One region of the Bacillus altaicus genome, then DNA from elsewhere that is predicted to be linked to it. Evidence: a T-box and tRNA genes for the amino acid it is inferred to sense, from the RefSeq annotation. Region 1 holds a T-box; the other holds one or more tRNA genes.

What was found. A T-box is a leader RNA that pairs with one kind of tRNA and senses whether it is charged. The one in region 1 lies ahead of metG (methionine--tRNA ligase), so its partner is inferred to be a tRNA-Met.
Region 2: it encodes a tRNA-Met, which carries the amino acid that the T-box ahead of metG (methionine--tRNA ligase) is inferred to sense. The anticodon was not compared.

The regions. Positions count from the first base shown of each region.
Region 1 is NZ_CM143394.1:741,191-748,020, reverse strand. Features, by position in the region: gene ACE38F_RS03740 (EamA family transporter) at 1-696, shown strand, start outside; gene metG (methionine--tRNA ligase) at 892-2,526, opposite strand; T-box leader at 2,577-2,849, opposite strand; gene ACE38F_RS03730 (class I SAM-dependent methyltransferase) at 2,965-3,783, shown strand; gene ACE38F_RS03725 (methyl-accepting chemotaxis protein) at 4,201-5,895, shown strand; gene ACE38F_RS03720 (methyl-accepting chemotaxis protein) at 6,141-6,830, shown strand, end outside.
Region 2 is NZ_CM143394.1:55,033-61,862, reverse strand. Features, by position in the region: gene ACE38F_RS00300 (Tex family protein) at 1-2,099, shown strand, start outside; gene cmpA (cortex morphogenetic protein CmpA) at 2,157-2,273, opposite strand; gene ACE38F_RS00290 (SprT family protein) at 2,483-2,938, shown strand; tRNA gene ACE38F_RS00285 (tRNA-Asn) at 3,053-3,127, shown strand; tRNA gene ACE38F_RS00280 (tRNA-Ser) at 3,131-3,221, shown strand; tRNA gene ACE38F_RS00275 (tRNA-Glu) at 3,230-3,304, shown strand; tRNA gene ACE38F_RS00270 (tRNA-Val) at 3,309-3,384, shown strand; tRNA gene ACE38F_RS00265 (tRNA-Met) at 3,409-3,485, shown strand; tRNA gene ACE38F_RS00260 (tRNA-Met) at 3,543-3,619, shown strand; tRNA gene ACE38F_RS00255 (tRNA-Asp) at 3,623-3,698, shown strand; tRNA gene ACE38F_RS00250 (tRNA-Gln) at 3,786-3,860, shown strand; tRNA gene ACE38F_RS00245 (tRNA-Lys) at 3,866-3,938, shown strand; tRNA gene ACE38F_RS00240 (tRNA-Leu) at 3,955-4,037, shown strand; tRNA gene ACE38F_RS00235 (tRNA-Arg) at 4,135-4,211, shown strand; tRNA gene ACE38F_RS00230 (tRNA-Pro) at 4,215-4,291, shown strand; tRNA gene ACE38F_RS00225 (tRNA-Gly) at 4,293-4,363, shown strand; rRNA gene ACE38F_RS00220 (16S ribosomal RNA) at 4,440-5,992, shown strand; rRNA gene ACE38F_RS00215 (23S ribosomal RNA) at 6,140-6,830, shown strand, end outside.

The DNA.
Region 1 (6,830 bases):
CTAACAGTCGGCACAACAATGAGTATGACAGGTATTTTCTATGCTATTTCTGTAGAAGAACTGCCAGCCTCTATCGCTGTCGTTTTACTCTTTCAGTTCACTTGGATTGGTGTAGTCATCGAAGCGATTGCCAACCGAACATTCCCAAGCCGTGAGAAAGTTATATCTATTATTATTTTATTTACTGGTACATTGTTTGCTGGTGGAGTATTTGAAGGTCTTGGACAAAACTTTTCTACGAAAGGTATTATCTTCGGACTATTAGCTGCCGTCTCTTTCTCATTATATGTATTTGTAAGCGGGCGCGTTGCTACAGATGTTCCGCCTTATACGAAAAGCTTTCTTATGACAACGAGTGCTACTCTTATTGTATGCTTATTTTTCCCGCCTACCTTTTTAACAGATGGTGCCTTACAAGCAGGCCTATGGAAATATGCTTTCTTCCTTGGACTGTTCGGGGTTATTATACCTGTCATTTGTTTTTCAATTGGGGTACCAAAAGTCGGAACGGGACTTGGTACAATATTAGGTGCAGCTGAATTACCAACAGCAATTATCGCTTCTATTACGCTTGTTCATGAAGTTGTATCGCTAATGCAGTGGATTGGGATTGTGGTTATATTACTCGGTATTTTTACACCGCAACTACTTACTGCTAGGAAAGAAAAAAAACATAATCGTGTGCATAGTGCGTGAAAACATCGACTTGTATATAACTGTGAATAAAGTTACGATATGTTAAACTTTAATACTACCTTCAAAATAACATATGATATTGCGGCTATTATTCTCGTAATCCTTGCTGTGCTTTTCTTTTTGAAAGATAAGAAAGAGGGTTATACAGCATAACAAAAGACCTTTCATTTATTTGAAAGGTCTTTTCCTTATATTTCACTTTATCGCTCCATATAACTTCTCTACCTCATATTCAATTTGTTTTACATCGATTCGCTCAAATAATGGCTGCACATTATCAATTCGGTTTGGCAACGTATTTTGAGGTTCCCAATTTACTTTAACACTCGATAATGTATTTCTAACTCTTTCACTTGAAAACGGTAAAAATGGTTCAAGCAGTTGTGCAAAGTTTGCTATCAGGTAAACACAATTATAAATTGTTTCCTCACATGAAACTGGGTCCTCTTCTCTTTGTTTCCAAGGCTGCTTTTCATCAAAGTATTTATTTGCAAAACGTACTGCATCAAATATTGTTTCTAACGCCACCTTAAATTTAGTTTGTTCGATCGTCTCTCCTACACTTTTATATAATCCTTCTACCTTATCTCTCAGCTCTATATTAATATTTGCTTTTGGCACAATACCATCATAATACTTTTCAATGAACTTCAACGTCCGATTCACAAAGTTCCCGTATGCACCTAATAGTTCACTATTATGACTGTAAATGAATTCACGCCATGAAAAATCAGTATCACGATTTTCTGGTGCATTTACTGTTAAAAAGTAACGAATAGAATCTGGATTATAGCGTTCCAATATATCTGGTACCCATACTGCCCAGTTTTTACTTGTCGATAACTTTCTTTTTTCTACCGTTAAATACTCATTCGAAACGATATGACGCGGGATCGCTTCTTCTCCTATTCCAAGTAATACCGCTGGCCAAATGATTGAATGAAACGGAATATTATCCTTACCATGTACATAATATGTTTTCGCATCTCTATCCCAAAACTCTTGATCAGTTTTCTCTGTTTCTTCAGCCCAGTGTTTACTCGCTGAATAATATCCTGTTACCGCTTCAATCCATACGTAAATTTTCTTATCATCATATCCTTCCACCGGAATTGGTACCCCAATTGGTAAATCACGTGACACTGCCCTATCTTGTAATCCTTCCTTTAAATATCTCTCTGTTAATTGAATTGCATTGTCGCGCCATGTTCCTTTCTGCTTTGCAACTTCTACAGCCGCTTTAATTTGTTGTTGAAATTTATGCAATGCAAAATAGAAATGCTCTGTTTCCTGTACCGATGGCGTACTACCACATAACTTACATTTCTTTTCTAACAAATCGAGTGGATCTAAAATAGCGGAACAAGCATCGCATTGATCGCCCCTTGCTGCTTCATGACAATGCGGACAAATACCTTCTACATATCGATCCGGTAAAAATTGCGTACACGTTTCGCAATAAGCTTGTTCAACTACTTTTTTATAAATATAACCTTCTTCTAATAGTCGCAAAAAGACTTTTTGAACAGTTTCATGATGATGCTCACTATCTGTACGTGTATAGCAATCATAAGTAAAACCAAGGCTACGAAAACATCTCTCAAACTCTTCGTGATACTTATCAGCAATTTCTTTCACCGTCACACCTTCTTGTTTTGCTCTAATTGTAATCGGTGTTCCATTGCAATCACTTCCTGAAACATACAACACATGCTCACCTTTCGCCCTATAATAACGTGCTAAAATATCTCCTGGTAGCAAACTAGCAATGTGTCCAAGGTGTAACGAACCATTTGCATACGGCCAAGCGCCTCCAATAAAAATACTCATCTTATATTCCTCCTTTAAAATATAAAAAGCCCCGCCCTTATCTTAAAAAAGATAAGGGCGGGGCTTTATAAACAGTCGCGGTACCACCTTATTTCGTCAGTCATTCGCATAACTAACCTTAACAAGTACGGAGCAATTCATGCTCGTATACTGTGGTTTTGATAACGAGTACCAACTCTCGTCGCCGCCTACTATTATCATTTGATAAGTTCAGGACGAAGCTCAAAGGCCATTGTTCAAATGAATATTCTTGCTTCTTCTCAGCTACCGAAGCTCTCTGGAAAGAATGGTTCCATTCTACTTTTCCTTTTCAACGCTTTTATGTATAAAACGTATTTTACGACTTAACAACAGAAAAATCAAACTTTAATTCAAAAAAGAACAGGAAATTCTACTCACCCACCGAATAACTATACGTTCACAAAAGGAGTGATAAGATTGAATCAAAAGCAACTAAGTACTATTAATGAAAGAAGCTGGAATGCAGCTGCCTATGAAGCTTGGACGAATCGTCACGGCACACCGACAGAATATGCAAAAAAACTCATGCAAGATCCTGTTCATGAAGTATCTTATTATTTACCCTACATACAATCGCCAAAAGGAAAGCGTATTATTAATTTACTCGGATCAAAAGGAAATAAAGCAGTTGCTCTTGCTCTTTTAGGAGCCGATGTAACAGTTGTAGACATTTCAGCAAGTAATGCGAAATATGCGAATGAACTAGCAGAAGCTGCTGGAGTCTCTATTCAATATATCATTTCCGATGTACTAGATTTAAATCTATCCCAATCATTTGATATCGTGTTACTGGAACTTGGCGTGCTCCATTACTTTTTAGACTTAAAGCCACTCTTTCATATAATCTCTCACTTACTAAAACAAGATGGGACATTTATACTGCGTGACTATCATCCCGTTTATACAAAATTATTAGGAGTAGATCATCCATCATTTCGAGCAAATGGAAATTATTTCGATGAGGAACTTATTGAAGATGACGTAGCTTATAGTACTCTCCTTACGGAATCACAGAAATACGCTTTACCGAGAACAAAAATTAGGCGCTGGACACTAGGAGAAGTAATTACAGCAATGGCAGAAACAAATTTCAAGGTTGAAAAATTGATTGAAGAACACGGATCTCATCAAAAGTGGGTCTTCCCTTCTACTGCACCCGAAGGAATTGAAGAGCGTATACCCGCTCTATATACATTAATTGCGACAACATGCAAAAAAGGATCCCTTCACGGATAGGATCCTTTTTTGCATGCTTACGCATATAAGTTGAGGTTGGAGATTACCATAATTCTGTAGAATAGGACACAAGATATTTCAACATTCGTCTCTGACTTACGTCGTCAAAAAGGGGTATGACCAACATAACGAAGAGTAATGTTCAGTTGATAGTGATAATCGTTATCAACTAATTAGAAGTATACAGGATGTCATTTCAAATTACAATAGCCTTTCTGGTTTTTATTTATGAATTTTTTGATATACAAATGTATACATTTTAAGAACATTTACTCATATCAATTTGCCTCCTTCCATTATCTGCTATAATTTTCACTGAACAGATTAATAACTTCATAATAATGTTTTTATTAATTTTGTTTCAATATTTATAAAACATAATAAACAGTTTTTTAAAAAAAAAAGGGAGGGGTAACGATGAAATATATTAGTATTCGAAAAAAACTTCTGTTCACACTCTTAAGCATTTCTTCTTTATTTAGCATTGCTCTTATTGTTATTCTTTCGTTCGCCATGAGCCAAGCAAGTGAAATCGAAACATTAAAAAATGATGTATCAAAAAGAGCAACCATTTTAAAAGAACGCGGTGATTGGTTCCAAGCACAAGTTGCTGGCTTACAAGAATATTTACTATCGCACGATCAAAAAGGATTAGATAAATTCAACCGGGAAGGAAAGAAATTAGCTGATACAAGAGAAAAAGTAACGAGTGATAAAAAACTCCCTGAAGGAATGAAAGAGGCCATTTTAATGGGCGCGAAATGGCGAAGCGTCATAGACAATGAGGTTCTCCCCCTTGCAAGTGAAGGGAAATGGGACGAAGCATCCAAAATCGCTTTAGCTCAAACAGATTACGTAAATGACCTTTTAAGTCGATTTACTAAATATACAAATGAAGAGAATGAAAAGCGTGATACATTAATTGCTGAAGTTCAATCTTCTTCATCTCTTATCCAATATATTATTTTCTTCTCACTCATTACATGCACACTAACTTCTATTTTATTAGCATGGTGGTTCTCTGGTAAACTCGTTAAACCTATTCGACAAATTGATGCGAAATTAAAAGAATTAGCTTCTCAAGATGGTGATTTGACTGCTAGATTGAATGTAACTAGTAAAGATGAAATCGGTGATATTGCACATTCCTTTAATCAAATGCTCGCTAACTTACAACGTATAATAAAGCAAGTTCAACAAACATCAACAAGTGTAAAAGAAGCTTCAGAAAATATGTTTATCGAAACAACTGCGTCTATGGACACTACCGCACAAATCCAAGAGACTATGAATGCTCTTGATCATAATATTCGTTCACAAGTGTCTAGCATCGAAGAAAGCTCAACGGCAATGGATGATATGGCAACAAGTGTTCAGCGCATTGCAGAATCTGCCTCTTCTGTTGCTAGCTTAGCTGTTACAACTTCAGAAAAAGCAGATGATGGTAGTAAAGTAATTGAAAAATCTATTACACAGATGAATACAATCAATGACGCTGTTAACGCTACATCGCAAGTGGTAGAGCGACTCATTACACATACAAACCATATTGATACTGCTCTTCAATCCATTTCTAACGTTGCAGAACAAACGAATCTACTTGCTTTAAACGCTTCTATTGAAGCCGCCCGCGCTGGTGAACATGGTAAAGGATTCGCTGTTGTCGCTGATGAAGTTCGTAAACTTGCGGAACAATCTAAACTAGCCGCAACCGAGATTAACCATTTACTTCATCAAATTCAAGAGGATACAAAAATAGCTAATGAAATGATGACACAAGGTCAATCAGAAGCTTCACAAGGAATCACAGTCATTCGTACGGCTGGCTCTTCATTCTCAGCAATTGTTAACCACATTAATAAAGTCTCTACACAGATGCAAGAAATGTCTGCAACTGCTGAAGAAATGGCCGCAAGTTCTGAGGAAATGAATGCAGCTTTAAATAATATCGCTTCTATTTCAAACGAAGTTGCCGCTGAAACATCACAGACAGCACATTCAGCTGGTGGCCAAGTAGATGTAATGAAAGACATTGCTACAAAGTCATCAGAAATGAAAACTGCAGTACAAGAACTTGAAGTTCTCGTTTCTCATTTCAAAACAAATACATAAAGTGAAACTTTAATCAGTGGGGAGTTTTACTGCCCGCAAATAGCGGGCTAAAAGTAAAAAAGAGGAATTTCTTTTTTTAGCCCCTCTTTTTTACTTTTAAATATATCTTTCTCTCTCCCACTCTGTCTGCTATAATTCCTAAAGGAAAGAAGAAAGCTTTATTCCAGATGGAGTAAAGCTTTCTTTCAATTTTTAACATTAATTAATTCTAATACTAAGATTTCACAAAGGAGGCTTTTTATCATATGAATTTTGTAAGTATCAGAAAAAAACTTATGTTCATGATGGGAACGATTTGTGCTTTATTCGGGATTGCTTTAGCTTTTATTTTATTTTTTGCTATTGACCAATCTCGTAAAGCTGAAGCATTACAAAAAGAAATTTCTCCTCTTGCAACAGAATTGAAAGAGCGTGGAGATGCTTATCAAGTACAGCTCTCTGCTTTAAGAGGTTATTTACTACAACATGATCAGGCCGAATTAGACAAATTTCACGAAATGAGTAAACGTCTTGAGGATTCAAAAGATAAGCTTCTTTCTAATCCTAATATTTCTCAGCCAGTAAAAGATACAATGCAATTAGGCTCTACATGGAGACAATTTATTGATGATAAAGTTGTTACTCTTGCGAAAGAACAAAAATGGGAAGAAGCATTACAGGTTGCTTCTAAAGAAAATGGTACGGTTTATAAAGTTATTGGTGATTTTACAAACTATAGTAACGAACAAGCTAAGTTACGTGAACAATCCATTGAAAAAATTGATCAATCTTCACTGCTAATTGAATACGTTGTATTCTTATCACTTGTTATATGTATTGTCGTTGCAATTATTCTTGCGTGGTGGTTCTCTGGTAAACTTGTAAAACCAATTCAGCAAATTGATACTAAACTAAAAGAGTTGTCTTCTCAAGAGGGTGACCTAACAGCTCGCCTA
Region 2 (6,830 bases), 690 kb from region 1:
AAGTTCGTCATGTTATTCAATTAACAGAAGAAGGTAACACAGTTCCATTTATCGCTCGTTACCGAAAAGAATGGACAGGATCCTTAGATGAGGTGCAAATTCGTGCAATCTTAGAAAGATGGCAATATATGATGCAATTAGAAGATAGGAAAGAAGAGGTTCTTCGTCTTATTGGTGAAAAGGGGAAACTAACCGAAGAGTTACGTCGTCATATTGTTGCTGCAAAAAAACTTCAGGAAGTAGAAGATTTATATCGTCCATATAAAGAAAAAAGAAGAACGAAAGCTACAATTGCTAAAGAAAAGGGATTAGAACCGTTAGCTGAGTGGCTATTGTTATATAAAAAAGAAAATCCAGCAGAGAAGGCTATGGAATTTGTTAATGCAGAAAAAGAAGTGGCGTCTGCAGAAGATGCGTTGCAAGGTGCGCAAGATATTATTGCGGAACTTGTTTCGGATAATGCGGCATATCGTAGTTGGATTCGCAATACTACTTTCCGACAAGGGATTATGTCTTCATCTGTAAAAGATAAAGAAAAAGATGAAAAGAATATATATGAAATGTATTATGGCTATGAAGAACCGTTGCAAAAAGTAGTGCCACATCGTGTACTAGCTATGAATCGTGGTGAAAAGGAGGACGTATTAAGAGTTTCTGTTATCACGCCAATTGAAGAAATCCTTCAGTTTTTACATAAAAAAATGATTCTTGATGAAGCTTCTAAAAGTGCACATTATGTACAATTAGCGACGGAAGATGGATATAAGCGATTAATTCAACCTTCAATAGAAAGAGAAATTCGTAAAGAATTAATGGAAACGGCCGAAGAACAAGCGATTCATATTTTCTCTGAGAATTTACGTAATTTATTATTACAACCTCCGATGAAAGGGAAAGTTGTGTTAGCGGTAGATCCAGCATATAGAACCGGTTGTAAATTAGCTGTAGTAGATGATACAGGAAAAGTTCTTCACATAGATGTTATTTATCCGCATCCGCCTGTTCGTAAATATGAGGATGCAAAAACGAAAATCCTTTCAATTATAGATAAATATGAAGTTGAAATGATAGCGATTGGAAATGGTACAGCTTCGAGGGAAACGGAAGAATTTATAGTAGATGTATTACAAAATGTAGAACGAGATGTATTTTACATTATTGTAAATGAAGCGGGTGCTAGTGTGTACTCAGCATCTGATGTAGCTCGCGAGGAGTTTCCGAATTTACAGGTTGAAGAAAGAAGTGCTGTTTCAATTGGGAGACGTCTGCAAGATCCACTTGCAGAGCTTGTGAAAATTGACCCTAAATCTGTTGGGGTGGGACAATATCAACATGATGTATCTCAAAAGAGATTAAATGAATCATTAACATTTGTAGTAGAGACAGCAGTTAACCGAGTTGGTGTTAATGTAAATACAGCTTCAGTTGCATTGTTGCAATATGTTTCGGGGTTATCAAAAACAGTTGCGAAAAATATTGTAGCTAAGCGTGAGGAAGATGGGAAATTCGCGAAGCGAACGGAGTTAAAGAAAATCCCGCGTTTAGGTGCAAAAACATATGAACAATGTATCGGGTTTTTACGTATATTAGAAGGAGCGAATCCATTAGATCGCACAGGGATTCATCCAGAGCAATATAAAAATGTTGAATTACTATTAAAGAGCTTAGGGTTATCGAAGAGTGATGTGGGGAAACCAAATTTGCAAAAGAGTTTAGAAGGAGTAGATATTTCTAAATTATCTCAAGAGACGGAGATTGGTGAGCCGACACTAGTTGATATTATGGATGCTTTAATTAGCCCGGAACGAGATATGAGGGATGAGTTGCCAAAGCCACTTTTGAAAAAGGGGATTTTAAAATTAGAAGATTTAAAGCGTGGTATGGAATTAGAGGGAACGATCCGCAATGTTGTTGATTTCGGTGCCTTTGTTGATATTGGTGTGAAGCAAGATGGTTTAGTACATATTTCTAAACTAAGCAAACAATTTGTAAAGCATCCATTAGATATTGTATCCGTGGGACAAATTGTAAAGGTATGGGTAGATGATATTGATACGAAAAAAGGTCGTGTTGCATTATCAATGTTACCGATTGAATAGTAAGAAAAGAGAGCAGATGAAACTGCTCTTTTTTTATGAACTGGAAAGTTTAATTGATTATGAGCTTTGATGTATTTTACTATAATAAAACCAGCATTCATTTAGTAACTTGATTTGATACCGGTTTTTCTCAAAATATGCACGTTGCATTTGTTTCTTTAGCCACGTGGGCATAGGAATCCCTCCTTGTTTAATCCTGCTCTCAAAAAAGTAGCTCCTTTTAGTTAAGGTAACTTTGATGAGAGGTTGGTGAGTGGATTTCTAGCAATGCTGCATTTTTAGAAATCACGCTTCTTGAATGAGGATGGGTATATGTACTATTTACTATATGTATAAGAAGAGAGAAAAGTGTGAAAATATTTTTTAGTTTAGGAGGAATGAGAATGGATGAGCAAGAAATTCAGCGGTTAGTGGAAGAGGTATCGTTACAATGCTTTGGAATGCCGTTTTTACATAAAGCAATGTTTAATAGTAGGTTACGTACAACTGGTGGGCGCTATCTATTGAAGAATCATAATATAGAATTGAATTATCGATATTACGAAATATATGGTAAAGGAGAGTTAGTCGGGATTGTTAAACATGAACTTTGTCATTATCACTTACATATCACAGGAAAGGGGTATAAGCACCGAGATAGAGATTTTCGTGAGTTATTAAAGAAAGTAGGTGCACCACGTTTTTGCAAACGAATGATTAGTGAGGAGGAAACGAAAGTTTCTATGTATGAATGTATGGGGTGTTCATTTCAATATGTAAGAAGACGTCAAATAAATACACAAAGATATGTATGTGGAAAGTGTAAAGGACAACTAAAACTGGTAGTGAAAACATCTTGACAGTGAAAACGCAATCCAGTATATTATAAACATGTCACGTTTGCGCAAGACGTTGTGAAAAAACTTCTTGACTTACGATGAGAATTTTTATAAGATACAAATTGTCTTCATTATTCCGCAGTAGCTCAGTGGTAGAGCTATCGGCTGTTAACCGATCGGTCGTAGGTTCGAGTCCTACCTGCGGAGCCATACAGAGAAGTACCCAAGTGGCTCAAGGGGCTCCCCTGCTAAGGGAGTAGATCGCTAACGCGGTGCGAGGGTTCGAATCCCTTCTTCTCTGCCATACATATTGGCCCGTTGGTCAAGTGGTTAAGACACCGCCCTTTCACGGCGGTAACACGGGTTCGAATCCCGTACGGGTCACCACTTCGGAGGATTAGCTCAGCTGGGAGAGCACCTGCCTTACAAGCAGGGGGTCGGCGGTTCGATCCCGTCATCCTCCACCATATAAATTATATGAATAATATTGTCGCGGGGTGGAGCAGTACGGTAGCTCGTCGGGCTCATAACCCGAAGGTCGCAGGTTCAAATCCTGTCCCCGCAACCAAACATTCTCGTAATGTGGTTGCTAACACTTATCATATAATTATATAAATAATATTATCGCGGGGTGGAGCAGTACGGTAGCTCGTCGGGCTCATAACCCGAAGGTCGCAGGTTCAAATCCTGTCCCCGCAACCAAATGGTCCCGTGGTGTAGTGGTTAACATGCCTGCCTGTCACGCAGGAGATCGCCGGTTCGACCCCGGTCGGGACCGCCATTTTAACTTCTGCTATATGGCAGTTGTTTTTTATTGGACATTATGGTACAATAACATTTGTCTTTGAAAAGAAGATAACTATTTCGATGGGCTATAGCCAAGCGGTAAGGCAACGGACTTTGACTCCGTCATGCGCTGGTTCGAATCCAGCTAGCCCAGCCATTTACGAGCCATTAGCTCAGTTGGTAGAGCATCTGACTTTTAATCAGAGGGTCGAAGGTTCGAATCCTTCATGGCTCACTTTTGTTTTTTCCGCGCGGTCGTGGCGGAACGGCAGACGCGCTAGGTTGAGGGCCTAGTGGGGGAAACCCCGTGGAGGTTCAAGTCCTCTCGGCCGCATCAAAAAATCTTTTAAAAAAGTACTTGCATTTGAAAATGTAGTATGATAAGATAATTGAGTCGCCAAAATACAACGACGAAAAAACATCATGAATAAGCGCCCGTAGCTCAATTGGATAGAGCGTTTGACTACGGATCAAGAGGTTAGGGGTTCGACTCCTCTCGGGCGCGCCATAACGGGAAGTGGCTCAGCTTGGTAGAGCACCTGGTTTGGGACCAGGGGGTCGCAGGTTCAAATCCTGTCTTCCCGACCACGCGGGTGTAGTTTAGTGGTAAAACAAGAGCCTTCCAAGCTCTGGTCGAGAGTTCGATTCTCTTCACCCGCTTTTAGTTCTTTGAAAACTGAACGAAACAAACAACGTGAACGTCAATTTTTATTTTTAGATGCTAGACAAACTAACTTTATTGGAGAGTTTGATCCTGGCTCAGGATGAACGCTGGCGGCGTGCCTAATACATGCAAGTCGAGCGAATGGATTAAGAGCTTGCTCTTATGAAGTTAGCGGCGGACGGGTGAGTAACACGTGGGTAACCTACCCATAAGACTGGGATAACTCCGGGAAACCGGGGCTAATACCGGATAATATTTTGAACTGCATAGTTCGAAATTGAAAGGCGGCTTCGGCTGTCACTTATGGATGGACCCGCGTCGCATTAGCTAGTTGGTGAGGTAACGGCTCACCAAGGCAACGATGCGTAGCCGACCTGAGAGGGTCGATCGGCCACACTGGGACTGAGACACGGCCCAGACTCCTACGGGAGGCAGCAGTAGGGAATCTTCCGCAATGGACGAAAGTCTGACGGAGCAACGCCGCGTGAGTGATGAAGGCTTTCGGGTCGTAAAACTCTGTTGTTAGGGAAGAACAAGTGCTAGTTGAATAAGCTGGCACCTTGACGGTACCTAACCAGAAAGCCACGGCTAACTACGTGCCAGCAGCCGCGGTAATACGTAGGTGGCAAGCGTTATCCGGAATTATTGGGCGTAAAGCGCGCGCAGGTGGTTTCTTAAGTCTGATGTGAAAGCCCACGGCTCAACCGTGGAGGGTCATTGGAAACTGGGAGACTTGAGTGCAGAAGAGGAAAGTGGAATTCCATGTGTAGCGGTGAAATGCGTAGAGATATGGAGGAACACCAGTGGCGAAGGCGACTTTCTGGTCTGTAACTGACACTGAGGCGCGAAAGCGTGGGGAGCAAACAGGATTAGATACCCTGGTAGTCCACGCCGTAAACGATGAGTGCTAAGTGTTAGAGGGTTTCCGCCCTTTAGTGCTGAAGTTAACGCATTAAGCACTCCGCCTGGGGAGTACGGCCGCAAGGCTGAAACTCAAAGGAATTGACGGGGCCCGCACAAGCGGTGGAGCATGTGGTTTAATTCGAAGCAACGCGAAGAACCTTACCAGGTCTTGACATCCTCTGAAAACTCTAGAGATAGAGCTTCTCCTTCGGGAGCAGAGTGACAGGTGGTGCATGGTTGTCGTCAGCTCGTGTCGTGAGATGTTGGGTTAAGTCCCGCAACGAGCGCAACCCTTGATCTTCAGTTGCCATCATTAAGTTGGGCACTCTAAGGTGACTGCCGGTGACAAACCGGAGGAAGGTGGGGATGACGTCAAATCATCATGCCCCTTATGACCTGGGCTACACACGTGCTACAATGGACGGTACAAAGAGCTGCAAGACCGCGAGGTGGAGCTAATCTCATAAAACCGTTCTCAGTTCGGATTGTAGGCTGCAACTCGCCTACATGAAGCTGGAATCGCTAGTAATCGCGGATCAGCATGCCGCGGTGAATACGTTCCCGGGCCTTGTACACACCGCCCGTCACACCACGAGAGTTTGTAACACCCGAAGTCGGTGGGGTAACCTTTATGGAGCCAGCCGCCTAAGGTGGGACAGATGATTGGGGTGAAGTCGTAACAAGGTAGCCGTATCGGAAGGTGCGGCTGGATCACCTCCTTTCTATGGAGAATTGATGAACGCAGTTCATCAATAAACGTTGACTTGCTTTGTTTCGTTCAGTTTTGAGAGAACTATCTCTCAAGTTTAAATGTATGTTCTTTGAAAACTAGATAACAGTGTAGCTCATATTTTTTTTAATTTTAGTTTGGTTAAGTTAGAAAGGGCGCACGGTGGATGCCTTGACACTAGGAGTCGATGAAGGACGGGACTAACGCCGATATGCTTCGGGGAGCTGTAAGTAAGCTTTGATCCGAAGATTTCCGAATGGGGAAACCCACTATACGTAATGGTATGGTATCCTTACCTGAATACATAGGGTATGGAAGACAGACCCAGGGAACTGAAACATCTAAGTACCTGGAGGAAGAGAAAGCAAATGCGATTTCCTGAGTAGCGGCGAGCGAAACGGAATCTAGCCCAAACCAAGAGGCTTGCCTCTTGGGGTTGTAGGACATTCTATACGGAGTTACAAAGGAACGAGGTAGACGAAGCGACCTGGAAAGGTCCGTCACAGAGGGTAACAACCCCGTAGTCGAAACTTCGTTCTCTCTTGAATGTATCCTGAGTACGGCGGAACACGTGAAATTCCGTCGGAATCTGGGAGGACCATCTCCCAAGGCTAAATACTCCCTAGTGATCGATAGTGAACCAGTACCGTGAGGGAAAGGTGAAAAGCACCCCGGAAGGGGAGTGAAAGAGATCCTGAAACCGTGTGCCTACAAATAGTCAGAGCCCGTTAATGGGTGATGGCGTGCCTTTTGTAGAATGAACCGGCGAGTTACGATCCTGTGCGAGGTTAAGCTGAAGAGGCGGAGCCGCAGCGAAAGCGAGTCTGAAT